One region of the Paenibacillus sp. ALE2 genome, then DNA from elsewhere that is predicted to be linked to it. Evidence: predicted binding sites of a transcription regulator. Region 1 holds the regulator's gene; the other holds the start of a gene.

What was found. The regulator LexA, encoded in region 1, represses DNA repair genes until DNA is damaged. The targets are predictions, from matches to a motif close to CGAACATATGTTCG.
Region 2: ACXHJ1_RS16790 (DNA polymerase IV) is a predicted target of LexA. The motif match lies at 5,552-5,565, and genes of this name have one in related genera.

The regions. Positions count from the first base shown of each region.
Region 1 covers NZ_CM134213.1:4,204,845-4,212,518, reverse strand. The annotation lists gene metH (methionine synthase) at 1-2,281, opposite strand, end outside; gene ACXHJ1_RS18465 (1,2-dihydroxy-3-keto-5-methylthiopentene dioxygenase) at 2,563-3,105, shown strand; gene ACXHJ1_RS18460 (HAD family hydrolase) at 3,203-3,997, opposite strand; gene ACXHJ1_RS18455 (hypothetical protein) at 4,154-4,663, opposite strand; gene ACXHJ1_RS18450 (DUF896 domain-containing protein) at 4,781-4,987, opposite strand; gene ACXHJ1_RS18445 (LysM peptidoglycan-binding domain-containing protein) at 5,096-5,464, opposite strand; gene lexA (transcriptional repressor LexA) at 5,654-6,280, shown strand; gene ACXHJ1_RS18435 (hypothetical protein) at 6,702-6,866, shown strand; gene ACXHJ1_RS18430 (hypothetical protein) at 6,908-7,048, shown strand; gene ACXHJ1_RS18425 (DUF2798 domain-containing protein) at 7,235-7,674, opposite strand, start outside.
Region 2 covers NZ_CM134213.1:3,863,317-3,870,990, forward strand. The annotation lists gene ACXHJ1_RS16765 (GRP family sugar transporter) at 1-752, shown strand, start outside; gene ACXHJ1_RS16770 (helix-turn-helix domain-containing protein) at 1,476-2,381, opposite strand; gene ACXHJ1_RS16775 (SDR family NAD(P)-dependent oxidoreductase) at 2,604-2,861, shown strand; gene ACXHJ1_RS16780 (SDR family NAD(P)-dependent oxidoreductase) at 2,849-3,472, shown strand; gene ACXHJ1_RS16785 (NAD(P)-dependent alcohol dehydrogenase) at 3,792-4,832, shown strand; gene ACXHJ1_RS16790 (DNA polymerase IV) at 5,628-6,896, shown strand; partial or broken gene ACXHJ1_RS16795 (Y-family DNA polymerase) at 7,099-7,555, opposite strand.

The DNA.
Region 1 (7,674 bases):
CCTTTTCTTCACGATAAGCTTCAATGATGCGTTCTGGTGGTACTTTTATACCCAGATTTACAATATGGTAACCATTGTTGGATAGAATAATCTCCACCAAATTCTTACCTATATCATGCACATCACCTTTAACCGTAGCCAACAAAATCTTACCTTTTACTGAGGATTCATTTTTCTCCATGAACGGTTCTAAATAAGCCACGGATGCTTTCATTACTTCAGCGCTTTGCAGAACCTCCGCAACAATCAGTTCGTTGTTGTTAAACAAACGTCCTACTTCTTCCATCCCTTTCATTAGCGGTCCGTTAATAATCTCCAGAGAAGAATATTTAGCGAGCGCTTGCTCCAGATCCGGGATCAGTCCCTCCTTACTTCCCTCCACTACATAGGAAGCCAGCCGTTCTTCGAGCGAAAGGTTTGATATCTTCTCTTTTTTCTCCACTTTCTTGTTACGGAAAGCTGCTACAAATGCAGATAACGTATCGTCATTTGTTTTATAGATCAGGTCTTCCGCCAATTTCCGTTCATGCTCGGGGATCGATGCATAGCGTTCAAGCTTCTCCGTATTTACAATTGCATAATCCAGTCCCGCTTTGGTGCATTCGTACAAATAGACAGAATTGAGCACTTCACGACCCGCTTCCGGTAAACCAAAGGATACGTTACTGATGCCCAATATGGTATGAACCCCGGGAAGCGCTTCTTTAATGATACGTATGCCCTCAATCGTTTCCTTAGCCGAACCGATATATTGCTCATCCCCTGTTCCTACTGGGAATACGAGCGTATCAAAAATTATATCCTCCGCTGCCAGACCGTAACGGTTCACCAACAGATCATAAGAACGCTTAGCTACCTCGAGCTTATCCTCACGCCCAATTGCCTGTCCACGTTCATCAATCGTTCCGACAACAACAGCAGCCCCGTATTTATGAATAATAGGAGCCATTTTCTCAAATTTCTCTTCACCATCCTCCAAATTAATGGAGTTAATAATTGCCTTACCTTGCGAATATTGAAGTGCTTTATCGATAACTTTAATATCCGTGGTATCAATCACCAATGGTACTTTCACCTTGTTTACAACCAGTTTCAAGAACGCTTCCATATCTATCATTTCATCACGGTCCGGATCTTGCACACAAATATCAATGACATGTGCTCCGCTTTTTACCTGAGCGCGGGCAATTTCAGACGCCTCTTCATATTTGCCTTCCACGATCAAACGCTTGAATTTCCGGGAACCCAGAACATTTGTTCGCTCACCAACCATATACGGACGATTATCCTGTTCAATATACACAGGCTCAATGCCTGATACGGCAGGAGGATGATGACCTACGAGCTGACGAGGCTCAAACTGCGCCATACTTTCACTCATTACTCTTATATGCTCTGGAGTAGTACCGCAACAGCCTCCCGCAATATTCAACCAGCCTTTTTCAGCGAAAGCAGCCATTTTACGAGCTAATGAATCCGGCGATTCATGGTATTGACCATTTTCATCGGGCAAGCCCGCATTTGGATAACAGCTAATAGCTGCAGAGGACATTTCAGACAAAGAACGAATATGATCACGCATAAACTCTGGACCTGTAGCACAATTCAGTCCAATCGAGATTGGATGTAAATGTTCGAGTGATATGCAGAAGGATTCGATGTTTTGTCCGGCCAACGTTGTTCCCATTGGCTCAATCGTGCCAGAAATCATTAATGGAAGCTCAATCCCTGTCTGCTCAAAAGCCTGACGAATTCCAATGCTACCTGCCTTAACGTTAAGCGTATCCTGTGAGGTCTCCAACAGAAGAACATCTACCCCACCTTCAATAAGCGCCAAAGCCTGCTCCTGATAGCTTTCAATCAGCTCTACAAATGTAACACCGCCTGTGACAGACAAGGTTTTTGTAGTTGGACCCATAGCTCCTACAACAAAACGAGGCTTGTCCGCAGTGCTGTACTTATCCACCGCGTTACGCGCCAGTTTGGCCGCCACCAGATTAATTTCACGGGCACGTTCTGGTATATCGTAATCCGCCAAAACGACGGATGTCGCTCCAAATGTATTCGTTTCAATCAGGTCTGCTCCGGCCTCCAAGTATGCTTCATGAATCCCTTGAATGACATCCGGTCTTGTTAAGACCAACATCTCGTTGCAGCCTTCTAACTCTTCCCCACCAAAATCAGCGGCAGAAAGGTCTTCCTGCTGAATCATAGTGCCCATAGCCCCATCAAGAAGGAGTATTCTTCGTTGTAACGCATCCTGCAAGCTAACTTTATCCAAAATTTCTTCACCCCCGCAAAACGTTAAATCCTAGTTTAGCAGAAACCGTATCATTTAGATAGATTGAAGTAAAAACATACGTTTTATGCAGGCTATTCTTCTTTACAAACGACTTAGCTGATCTATTTTTGTAGTATGCATCGTTATAGACGAACGTCTTTAAACTGTATCGTATTACTATAGTCGTTCCCATATAAATGCTTCAGCCTGTATTGTACAACTGGTTAAGACATGGTATTCTTTATACAACATTAATCCAAGTGGAAAAGAGGGATTTGTGCATGGCAGAAATTTTTATACGCAATACGAATGAGCGAATTAGCGGTGAAGAGCGAGTACGTGAATTTTTGGAGAGCTACCAGGTATTGTATGAACACTGGGATGCTTCCAAGCTGCCAGGGGAGCTGCAAGAAAACTTTACTTTGACAGATGATCAAAAAGCCGCTGTTCTTAAAACATTTGAACCTGAAATCAAAGATTTAGCCGCACGTCGCGGATATAAAATCTGGGACGTCATCACTTTATCTGAAGCAACGCCGAATTTGGAGGAGCTGCTGGCCAAGTTCGAGCAAATTCACACCCATACCGAGGATGAAATCCGCGCCATTGTTGCTGGTAAAGGGATTTTTATCATTAAAGGCTCTGAAGAGATCGGCTATTTTAATGTAGAGCTTTCACCAGGCGACGTTATTTCTGTTCCTGAAAATACACCGCACTTCTTCACTTTAATGGAAAATCAAAAGATCGTCGCAGTCCGCTTGTTCATCGAAGAAAATGGATGGATTGCTGAACCGTTCGAAGATCCAACATTCACTACAGCATAGTTACGATGTATTGTGTCAATAAGAAAACTCCCTCTGCTCTGTAGCATATCGAGCGAAGGGAGTTTTCTTTATACTTGTTTAGAAGACTGTAGATTATTTACTTTAAAGATTGAATAATTCCATACAACTCAGACAAATGCTTGATTTGGAACTTCGGCTTGATCTCTGTAGTATTGGTTTTATCGTTCCGATTCAACCACACCGAATGTACACCAGCTGACAAAGCCCCTTGAATATCAGTCGTCAGCTTATCTCCTACCATTAAAGCTTGTCCAGGTTCAATTCCTAGAAGTCCCAAAGCATGCTGGAATATAGAAGGATCAGGCTTGCCCCGACCAAAAGAACCTGAAATGACAACATGATCAAAAAAAGGAGCCAATTGAGGAACTCCATCCAGCTTCTCCTGTTGTAGATCAGGGGAACCATTTGTCAGCAATAGCAGCTTGTATTGTCCCTTCAATTGATCCAGAATTTCAAACGTTTCTTCATATACATGTGGACGTGCACGTCTTTCCGAAGCAAATTGGGCAGCCAACTTTTCCGCCAACTCCTCATTATCTATCCCCAGTTGCTGAAGCCCTCTGCGCCATGATTCCTTACGATAAACAGGAGCCAACTGTTCCAATTGACGGAATTCAGGTTGCTCACCTGCTGTAAAATTCGCCCACAGTCCTTCAAACGGATTAATGCCAATCATTTGAGTAAAACTAAAGGTTTCATAGGATTCATACAAAGCGCGCGCTTCCTTGCGTACGGCTTCTTCCAGCGTTTTCGGATCAGCGCCTGTTTCTCGGGAGCCTGTTTGACATGCTGCATCAAATGCCTCTTCTACACTACGTTCATCCCACAGAAGGGTATCATCAAGATCAAACATTATCGCCTGAATCGTCATACGAATTATCCACTCTCTTTCCACTGTATATGTAAGCTTGTCTGTTTGGTCACGAATCAGATCATTATGTGTGCCCATATTAAGCAAGTGGCCGCACCATGTTATATGAAAAATAACATCATACGGCCTTACTTACAGAGCTACAGGCTAAATCGGTTATTTCTTATCTACCTGTATCTGATTGGATAGTGCAAATTTTTCAAGGCGCTCTGCGATGGCATCTGTATCATAGCGTCCCAGTGATTTTGTGAAAATAAAATTACCGCCCTTCCCTTTTCTTTCAACTGTAACGTAACCCTTTTCAATTTTGATGGCTTTCATGTCCCCTGCCGTCATCGGCCGTTCTCTGCCACCTTTTAACATATAAAGGGTATCTTTTCCCACTTTTAAATAAGGACGGCGAATGAAGAAGATAACAGCCAGCATCAAGTACAAGCCAAATACCAGCCAATCCATTCCCCGCATGCCGGTCTTAGTCAAAAAGTAACTCATAAGCATGTACAATACAGCAAGACCAGCCAGCATGATTGGCACAGTAATATTACGGCCACGGAAAATGTCCATTGCTGAACCTGCGCCGTTAATGGTTTGAATGCCTTGTTTCTTACGCGTTTTATTTAAATGCGCTGTGTTTTTACGTACTTTTCTTTCAAATGATCGGGCCATCTCTCAATTCCCTTCCCAATAAATATTACATTAAAACAATTGCCTTAAAGCTGATCTATATAGATACCAAGAAAGATACCTAATAACAAAAGGCAAATGACGCAGGCTTTAGCAACATTATTGCTTCAGCCCGCCATTTCCCTTCGACGTATCATCGTCCACAAATTCAATGGTTTCAAGCTGCTGCCGAAAATTACGGCGAATGTTGCCTAAATAAATTTCCCGAAGGTTGGCGCGCTCCGTGGTTTCCTCTTCCGTCAATCCTTCGGCTTTTGCTTTGCGCGCTAATTCATTAATGCGCTGTACCAAACTGTCTATATCCAAATTGTGTCCCCTCCATAAAAGCAAAGATATAATACACTTTGACATGTAGAAAAGAGCTTGTCAAGGCTCCCTCATTGCGCTCCTTGACAAGCTCTATAGTCTTATAGATCAGAAGGGTGGGAGCTTAAGTACCTGACCTGCCTGCACCCCCCGATCCTCCAAATCGTTAATACGTACAATTCCTTCAATATATACCCGTGTATCCATTCGTTCCGGTTTATGATTCACGGCAATCTTCCATAACGTATCTCCAGGTTGTACAGTCAGCTTAATCACTTCTTCATTGGAAACTGGAGGTGCTGCGAAAACCGTAAGTACACCTGCCCCTGCAACCCAAACGATAATTACTAGAATAAGAAGCTTAAGTAAAAGAGTATTGGTAAGAGCCTGTAACAAACGTACCTTACCCTCTTTTCGGGTCTCCTGTAAATTCTCTAAATTCATCGGAAAAATACTTTGATAAGTGCTATATTTCATAATTGGCCGCGTCCTCCAAACGTTTGTTCTTATGTTTTTCACAATATAACACGAACGTTTGTTTTGTTCAATAGAAAAGAGAACAAAAGTTCGTGAATATTTTTAGGGATTATTTAGAACTTATGTTTGTACGAACGGAGGTTCTATGCTATAATTTTCCCAAACGTTACTAAATGGGGTTGATACGGTATGTCTAAGATTTCGAGCCGCCAGCAGGCCATTCTTGAATTTATCCGCAATGAAGTGCGTCTAAAGGGATACCCCCCTTCTGTGCGCGAAATAGGCGAGGCAGTCGGATTGGCCTCCAGTTCTACGGTTCACGGTCATTTGGATCGTTTGGAGAAAAAAGGACTCATTCGCCGCGATCCTACGAAACCACGGGCTATTGAATTACTCGGTCAAGACGAATCGGATAACAGCAACTTGATTAATTACTCCATTAGTCGTGTTCCCGTTGTCGGCAAAGTAACCGCTGGTCTTCCTATTACGGCGACAGAAAATATTGAAGATTACTTTCCTCTTCCCCAACACTTTGTTGGTGAGGATAAAATATTCATGTTATCTGTTGTAGGCGAAAGCATGATTGAAGCTGGTATTGCTAACGGAGACTATGTAATCGTGCGTCAGCAGCAGACCGCTGATAACGGAGACATTGTAGTAGCTATGACAGATGAAGACGAGGCTACAGTTAAAACCTTTTACAAAGAAAAAGATCATATCCGGCTTCAACCTGAAAATCCAGCCTTTGAGCCACTTCGACTGACACACGTCAGCATATTGGGCAAGGTTGTTGGACTCTTCCGGGACTTCCACTGATTTATCGTGCTTTCTTCCCCGTTATACTACCACGAATATAAAACCGGCCGCCTAGGCGAGCCGGTTTTATATTGTTATTATGTTTACTATGTATGTGTCTCCAACTATTCTTTCCTTTTCAGCAACCTATATTGTCTCTACTATTATATCCGCCCCATTATCCGAGATAGTTCCACTCTGATCTCGAACTGTTTACTTTTATTAGCTAAACAAATGGAAATTTGACACATATGAACCTACGGTGACCTTCCTCTATAACGTAAAGTTGGGAAGGCGAACGCAGGCTAGCATGAGCTTTTTTTGTTAAACATTTAGGAACATAGGTACTAGCTTCTTTTTGTCTTTAGTAGATTTATGCTGATACATTACTAGCACAATTGACATATGTATATAGCAGACCTAAAGCAAAGGAGTTATGCAGATGATCAGAAATAGAGTTAAAACGTATAAGCATCGCATCGGGAAAAACAGATATCTGGTCGTTAAAGTCTTTCAAGCCGCAGCTGCTAAAACAGGAAGCGGAAATGCACTCGCAACTAACGCATTAAATATCAAAATTTCCAAGCGTAAGCATAAACATCATTAAGATTTAACCGTACCTTCATTTCTTTGAAGGGAGGTGATATTATGAGCAGAAGACACAGCAACCGTGAATTGAGAAGAAGAAGATTAAACATCCGTTCCAACCAAAGAGCCAATGCGCGTGCAAGAGGTAACGCACTGGCTGTTAATCTGTTTAGCGTGAATGATGGACAACGCAGACGTTAATAATTATTTTCAAGCAAAAAGCAGGAAGAATTCTTCCTGCTTTTTTTGTGTTAAATAATACACCAAACTACCAATCCCGCCAGTTATAGCTTCCTCAGACTTGTATCCGATTTTCATAACTTAAGCATTTCTAGCTGTAAAACCATTCATTAGCTTAACATTGCTGCAATGGATTTGCTCTATTATTTAATTTAATACTTTTTTATAAGGTCCCACTTGCCCGCTTTTCTTTATAAATTTTATAAACAAGGCTCGAACAACAGGACCCATAACCAATAATTGTAATGGATAGGCCAAAACAAAGTTCTTTATAAAAATTTCTAAATATGCTTCAAATAATGAATGATCGCCAATACCCTGACTTAGAATTGAAGTTAATAAACCGTAGAAAGACATAGAACAGGCCATTCCGAACACCATACATGTTGAAATCGTGATAATTAAAAATATTTTTTTGGATTTATCAAAAGGTAGGCTTAAAGCAACTTTTTTTGCTACAGGACCCACGATATATAAATCTAATATGAGCGCTATAATAAATCCAATTAGAAATTCAACAGCAATGGTAATCAAGCTAATTTTTCCAATCAATCCGTTAATCAAAAGATTATAGAAGGTCATAATAA
Region 2 (7,674 bases), 340 kb from region 1:
TCGGTGCCGTATTGTTCGCACTGTGCCTGTATTCGTACTCACCTGTTAACTTTCAAATCACACCATTTATTGTGAGCTTTGTCTCAGGTGTGTTTTGGTCCGTAGGACAGTTGCTTCAATTTCAAGCTTTCCAGAAAGTAAGCGTTTCAACGGCCATTCCTATTATTTGTGGGCTACAACTTATGGGAACGACGCTTTTTGCAGCACTAATCTTGGGCGAATGGACGACTGGGTACCAATTTGGTATTGGATTAGCAGCGCTTATATTTATTTTGTCTGGCATCTTGCTGACGAGCTATCAGGGCAAATCAAGTGGTTTGTCCAAGCCTTTGCCCCTTCAAATTCTTGTCATGTTGGTTTGTTCGGGTATAGCCTTAACCTTGTATGTTATTATTAATCAAATCTTTCATGTTTCCGGTCTGTCGGTCATCTTACCGCAATCACTTGGCATGCTGTGTTCTGCGCTTTTAATGAACTGTAAGGGAGGGCAGAAGCTTCATCTGGTTCAGGTGCTGCGCAATTTGTCTACGGGTTTGTCGTGGAGCGTGGCAAATTTGGCGCTATTCATTTCGAATGGGCTTATTGGAGTCGCTGCCAGTTTTCCGATCTCTCAGGCGAGTATCGCCATCTCCTGCGTTGGCAGTATTCTGATTTTCAGGGAAAAGAAGAGTCCCGGGGAATGGCTTCGTCTACTGGCCGGCATTACGGTAATCATGGTCGGAGTGGGATTGATTAGTCTGGTCAAGCTCTGAGATTTAGCAATTGAATTTAGCGGAATGCGCTGATTACACCCCCGTACCTTTTGAGATAGCTTGTAGCGTACCCGTTCTCGTCCAGCGCTGCAAGCTACAGATTGCGGCTGACCGAGGCGGAAATATTGAGAAATATTAAAAATATTAGCTTTCGGAAGTAAACGGATAATGAGAAAACTCTATGTGAATGGTTTAACCATTTGCATAGAGTTTTTTTGGAATTTTGTGTTTAACAGCGGTCATAGGACGCGTAACCACTTTCAAAGGAAGTAGTTTTCAGGTGAGTAGCTTTTGAGATTGAAATAGCATCTCCATATCTTCGGGGGTTCTTTCTTTCCACGAATTACCCATTCATTCGCAAGGCCCCAAATTCCTCTCGCTGTAAAAGCATTTTTATAAATAATAGAAAGATTATCCGTTTGCTGTACTTTACTACAGTCAAAAATGTGGTGCATTAATATATGTGACAGAACAGCTTTGTACATGGCAGAAATTTCGTTGCGCAACTTCCTGATTACAGGTGGTTAAGATAGGTGTGTTATTCGGACAAGCTTATTTAGTTGTATTTTATAATAATTAATAAATGCAATGATGTTTTACAGTTTTGAGAGGCCCAAAAGGTGTCAACATAATGTTTTTATTCTATTTCAATGGATAGGATGAACATTAGGAAAAAGGCTTGTCTCAAAATAAACATAAAGACAAACCCTTTTTTAATTTTATTCATACCAAATGCTGTCTTCTGAAATCCATTGGACTCAAACCTAAGTGCGTTTTTATAAATTTTGTGAAGCTAGAAGGCTGTTCAAATCCAAGCTTCTCAGCAATTTGATGAATAGGCTCTTTAGTCGTTAAAAGCAAGTTTTCTGCAAGTTCCAGCACCCTGGATTTGATAAAATCCTGAGCTGTTCTACCGGTTTCTTTTTTTAGCATGTCCGAAAGATAATTAGGTGAATACCCCATTGCTTGAGCAAGACCTTTTACACTTGGTGTACCTGATCTTTCAATAATATCCACAGTACACAGTTCATTTAAAAGCTCTTCGAACTTGGTGACGGCGTCTTTATAAACCACTGCTCTAGTGATAAATTGCCTGCCATAAAAGCGTTTAGCGTAGTTTAAGAGTAATTCCAAATTGGACACAACGAGTTCTTTCGTGTAAAGGTCTATATTTTTACTGTATTCATTCTCAATGTTCTTCACTATACGTTCAATCGTCTCTCTTTCTTGTTCAGAGAGCTGCAAGGCTTCATTTGCTTCGTATTCAAAAAAGCTGTACTCGGATATTTTTGACCATAGTGTGGTTCCTCTGATCATGTCAGGATGAACACAAAGCATCCAGCCATCCGAATATTCAGGTGTATAATTGCCCTCAGAAATCATGATTTGACCAGGAGCTGTGAAAACAAGGCTGCCTTCACGAAAATCATAGTTTTTTCTGCCGTATTTAAAATCACATTGAGTACCACTTTTTAGAGATATCACATAAAAATTCAACATGACGTCACTGTTAAACATGGTTTCCGATGGATTAGCATTTTCAAAATTCATCGCAGTAATTAATGGATGTTTAGGTTTATTGTATCCGAGTAATTCATGTAAGTCAGATATTGATTCAACCGTTAACATGATTTGCCCTCCTTATGAACAAAACAATTCCTCGCAAATAGAAAGCTCTTCTTATCATATCCTTTGAATTTCAAGTAAGACATAGTCTAATCCACGATAAACTTGTTTGAATTACAGAACTATTTATCAGTAATCTGGACAATATCATCAGTAACCTGGATATGTACCTAATCGAATGGGTTGCAGTATAAATATATTACTTAAATGAAAAGGAGAATTACGATGATTACAAAAATCATCCTTATTACTGGAGCTACTGATGGAATCGGAAAAGTTGCGGCGAAAACCATGGCAAAGCAGGGACACACCGTGATCATTCATGGACGGAATCAAAACAAAGCACAGAAAGTATGTGAAGAGATAATTGCTAAAACAGGCAACAATAAGGTGGACATTATAACAGGTGATTTGTTTTCTCTTGCTGAGGTCAAACGCATGGCTGCAGCTTATAACAGAAATACGATCGGTTGGATGTCCTGATTAACAATGCTGGTGCTATATTCAGTAAAGATAGGGAGCTAACCAAGGAGGGACTTGAAAAGACACTGACCCTTAATGTATTTTCACCATTGCTCTTAACAGAGTTATTATTAGATGTTCTTTCAAAAAGCCCCTCAGCAAGGATCATTAATACCTCTTCCGCAACACATAGGATTGCCAAAAAACCAGATTTCAGCGATTTACAGTTGGAAAAGGACTACACCTCGTCCGGTGCGTATGCATCCTCCAAATTGTATACGATTTGGATCACAAGACACTGGTCAGCTGAACTAATGAGAAGGGGACTGAAAAATATAACTGCGAACGTGTTACATCCTGGTGCTGTTGCGACTAGATTTGGACAAGACAACGATAAAGGTTTTATTAATAATATAGTGTTTAAGTTGGCACTTCCATTCATGAATACGCCAGAAAAAGGAGCTGCTACAACCGTATATTTGGCCACATCACAAGAAGTAGAAAAGGTCAATGGGAAATTCTTTGGTAACATGAGGGAGGAAAAACCACGGGATCGATATTATTCTGTAGAAAACGAAATAAAAGTTTGGGATTACTGCCAAAAGGTTATTAGCCCTTATATGAATAAATAAGTACGGAGCAATAATAAGGTTTACGATGGCCCCTCTGCTTTCCTGAAGTTGAGGGGCTTTTTGTATTCATTTTCTTTCCTAATAATCAGTAATAGGGACAACTTTGTCTGTAATCAGGCTATGTTAACCATAGATCTGGAGTTTTAAACTATAAGTATCCATTAAGACAACCTTAGATGCGTTATCACGCTGTACCTAAGTGTAGGCTGGAAATAGTGTATGAAGGGGGATGAGATAGGGATACGAATACAATTCAAATACAACAATTTAGCTGATATCTGAAATATATAATATGAAAAATGAAAGGGGTATAACAAGTATGTGTAAAGTTCATGCATTGAGTGTTCCCAGTGCGAATGCGCCATTTGAACGGACGATGATTGAACGGAGGGAATTGCGCCCAGATGATGTTCTAATCGATATTAAGTATAGTGGTGTATGCCACACCGATGTTCATATGGTCCATAATGATGGAGGTTACTCTCAATTCCCAATGGTTCCCGGTCATGAAATGACAGGAATTGTAGAAGCGGTTGGAACGGAAGTAACTAAGTTTGTAGTGGGTAACCAGGTTGGAGTAGGGCCTCTCGTGAACTCTTGTGGAGAGTGCGAGAATTGCCTACGTGGTGAGAATATGTTCTGTAAAAAGGGCATGGTCATGATGTATAATTCCGTAGACTACGATGGAAATATTACTTACGGTAGTTACAGTCAAAAAATTGTAGTGAAGCAAAATTACGTACTTCAGATCCCAGATAGTTTGGGCTTAGATGTTGCCAGTCCACTACTCTGTGCAGGAGCTACGGCTTACTATCCTTTGAAACATTGGGGAGTAGGTCCAGGCAAAAAAGTCGCTATCGTCGGTATTGGAGGTATCGGCCACCTAGCTATCAAATATGCCCATGCATTAGGAGCTGAAGTTACGGCCTTGAGTCAGACAATGGATAAGAAAAGCGATGCGCTAAGTTTTGGCGCCGATCATTACTATGCAACGAACGATCCTGACACATTCTCGACGCTAGCTAGTCAATTTGATGTGATTTTCAACACGACCTCTGCAAGTCTTAATTTAGATGCTTACGTATCCATGCTTAATATAAATGGTACGTTTGTTATCATTGGCGATTCCGGTAAGCCGAACCAATTTAATACGCTCAGTTTGCTTATGGGTCGTCGCAGAATTGCAGCAACGCCTGGAGGCGATCTTCTTGAAACCCAAGAAATGCTTGATTTCTCCGCAGAGCATGGTATTGTCCCTGAAATTGAGGTAATTCACACCAATCAAATCAACGAAGCTTTTGAGCGACTTATCCGAAATGATGTACGATATCGATTTGTTATTGATACATCTACCTTTTAAGTCGTATTTTCGAGGATAACTCAATAGACACAAACATCATCAAAAGCACTTATCTGAAAGACAGGACTTACAATAGAGCGGACGAAGTGCTGCTCGTCCGCTTTTCTAATTTATAAATACGCTAGTAAATTAGCTCATAAGAATTTAAAAAGAGAAGAAGTGAATTTGCATTGATATCATTGGTCATAGTTGGAGCAGATCCCGGATTGGACTTTTCACTGGCTAAGACGTTTGGTAAACACGGATTTCGCTATGATTTCAAGAACATAAGAGAAACTAGACCAGTATACTGAGCAATTAACTAAATTGAGGCTCAAGGTTTTGCTGCGGATATTACTAACAAAGCACAGCTTACTAGAGCTTTTCAAGAAATTAAAAGTACATTGGGAACTATAAATGTCATGGAATTCAGTCCATACAGCGGAAATGTACCTACGACATCGTTGAAGAAAGCCTTTTTATAATTGAATTCAAATGTGTATACCAAGTTTCCGCTTTTTCAAGACAAGATAAAATGTTATACATTGGTTCTTTATTTTTGTTGACATTTAAAAGATGAAGCCCAGCCAACCAGAATTCCGTTCCGATCCTCATCCCCCACGAGCACATTAAGCTTTCTTGGCCTTTATGATCACAGAAATAATGTGATGATCCACGCTCGTACCAGATACCCAATCTTTGATGATTAATTTACATAATCCTATAAATTACCTGAATACAGAACTAATGTTTGGCATTATAATAAATAAGAATACATGTTCGTACGTATATGATCGTTTTTTTGGAGGGTGCAGCATGACTAAAACAACTGAGCGGACAATTCTTTTGGCGGATTGCCAGAGTTTTTATGCGAGTGTAGAAAAAGCTTCCTACCCAGAGTATAAAAATAAACCGCTTGCGGTAGCAGGCGATCCTGCACGCAGGTCTGGAATTATTTTAGCAGCATGTCCTATGGCCAAAAGTTTCGGGGTGTCTACAGCAGAACGGCTCGGTGAAGCCCTCAAGAAGTGTCCTGAGCTTGTGATCGTCCGTCCCCGTATGAAACACTATATCGATGTCTCTTTAGCAATTACGGATATATACAAGGAATACACCGACCTGGTAGAGGTGTTTAGTATCGATGAGCAGTTTCTGGACATTTCGGGTAGTTTTAAAATTTTTGGAGATTCTTTAACCGTTGCAAGAGAAATCCAAAAGAAGGTTCTTTTACAAACCGGGGTTTGGGTACGAATAGGAATCAGTTCCAATAAGGTTCTTGCCAAAAGCGCAACCGATATTTGGGCTAAAAAAATTAAAAGCGGTATATTCACGTTGCCCAGGACAGAATTAAAGCAGCTGCTCTGGCCACAGCCAGTTAATAAAATGTTTGGGGTAGGTTCGCGGATGTCGTCCCATTTTGAGCGGCTTGGTATGACAACCATTGGTGATATTGCTAGAACGTCTCTACCAGACCTTAAGTCTAAATTTCGCGCTCGTTTTGGAAAACAGTCGGATATACAGGCGGAGGTCATGTGGAAAACAGCCAATGGTCTAGATGAGAGTCCTGTAGCTCCGTATACCTTCAGTTCTCCACAAAAGTCGATAAGTCATATGATGACCCTACCCCAAGATTATTTGGAACCAAATGAAGTAGAGACCATCCTGCTTGAACTCTCGGAAGAAGTTTGTCGAGACAGTCGTCGTAAGGGGTGCATGGGCTCTGTCGTGACCGTTAGTTGTACATGTAGCCCATATGAGGCTCCCACCGGATTTTCCAGGCAAATGAAGCTTACAGATCCGACTAACAATACGAATAAAGTGTACAACGCAGCAAAAAAAATATTTTATAATTTTTGGAACGGTATGCCGATACGACGCTTAGGTGTCACTTTAAGTGGGTTGGTTGACGACCAAACTTATCAACTTTCCTTCTTTGAGGATCATGAGCGTATCCGCTCCTTGGAAGAAGCAACAGATAAAATTAAAGAACGCTATGGTAGCGCAGCTATCGTAAGAGCGTCCTCTTTGACCCAAGCTGGTCAGGCACTGGAGAGATCCCTAAAAATCGGGGGGCATTATAAATAAATTGAAGGGATATACTGATGTAATTTAGAATTACTAGAGCAAGGTCAGATCCCACTACATATTGGTCTGAAGGGTTCTTGGGAACAGGTAAAACTAAAAAACTGTTAATCTTTGAATTAAAGTCTAGAAAATTATTGCTGGACTTTGTTAATACTACAATGCTATTTGGTATTTTAGCTGTGTTTTATACTTTTCCTTCGGTTCGAATCCATACTCCTGTTTGTGCCAGCACTTTCCGCTGAATTTCACTTGCAATACTCAACGGATCTCCGAACAGGGAGAGACTTCCGCTCATATCCAGAAATTGTCATCAATGCTGAAAACCTCAACCAAATCCGTATACTCATTATAGATTTCTGTTATTTTTAATGAGACATCGATATAATGCTGCATGCGCAGGCGTACAATGATAAGGTCAGGACATTTTTTACAGCTTCCCCCAGACGTTCTGCAGTGGATATACCATGTTTTTTGGCCAGTGGACACGTGGCTAAAATAATGTCTGAACGAAGTGCAGGGCCACCGGCCACAACGAGCGACTTATGTTGGTATGCGGGATTATCCGCTTTTTCGACGCTGGTGTAAAAGCTTTGGCAGTCCGCTAGAAATATGGTTCTACTTCCACGCTCCTTCACAATGTTGACCTCCTTTCCTGGCATGTGATTAATCATATTCCAGAATATTCTTGAACATATACCCTTATAGTAGTATTATATATAGAACAAGTGTTCTTAATACAAATGTATTTTTTGGAACATTACAGTTTACGGGAAACCTA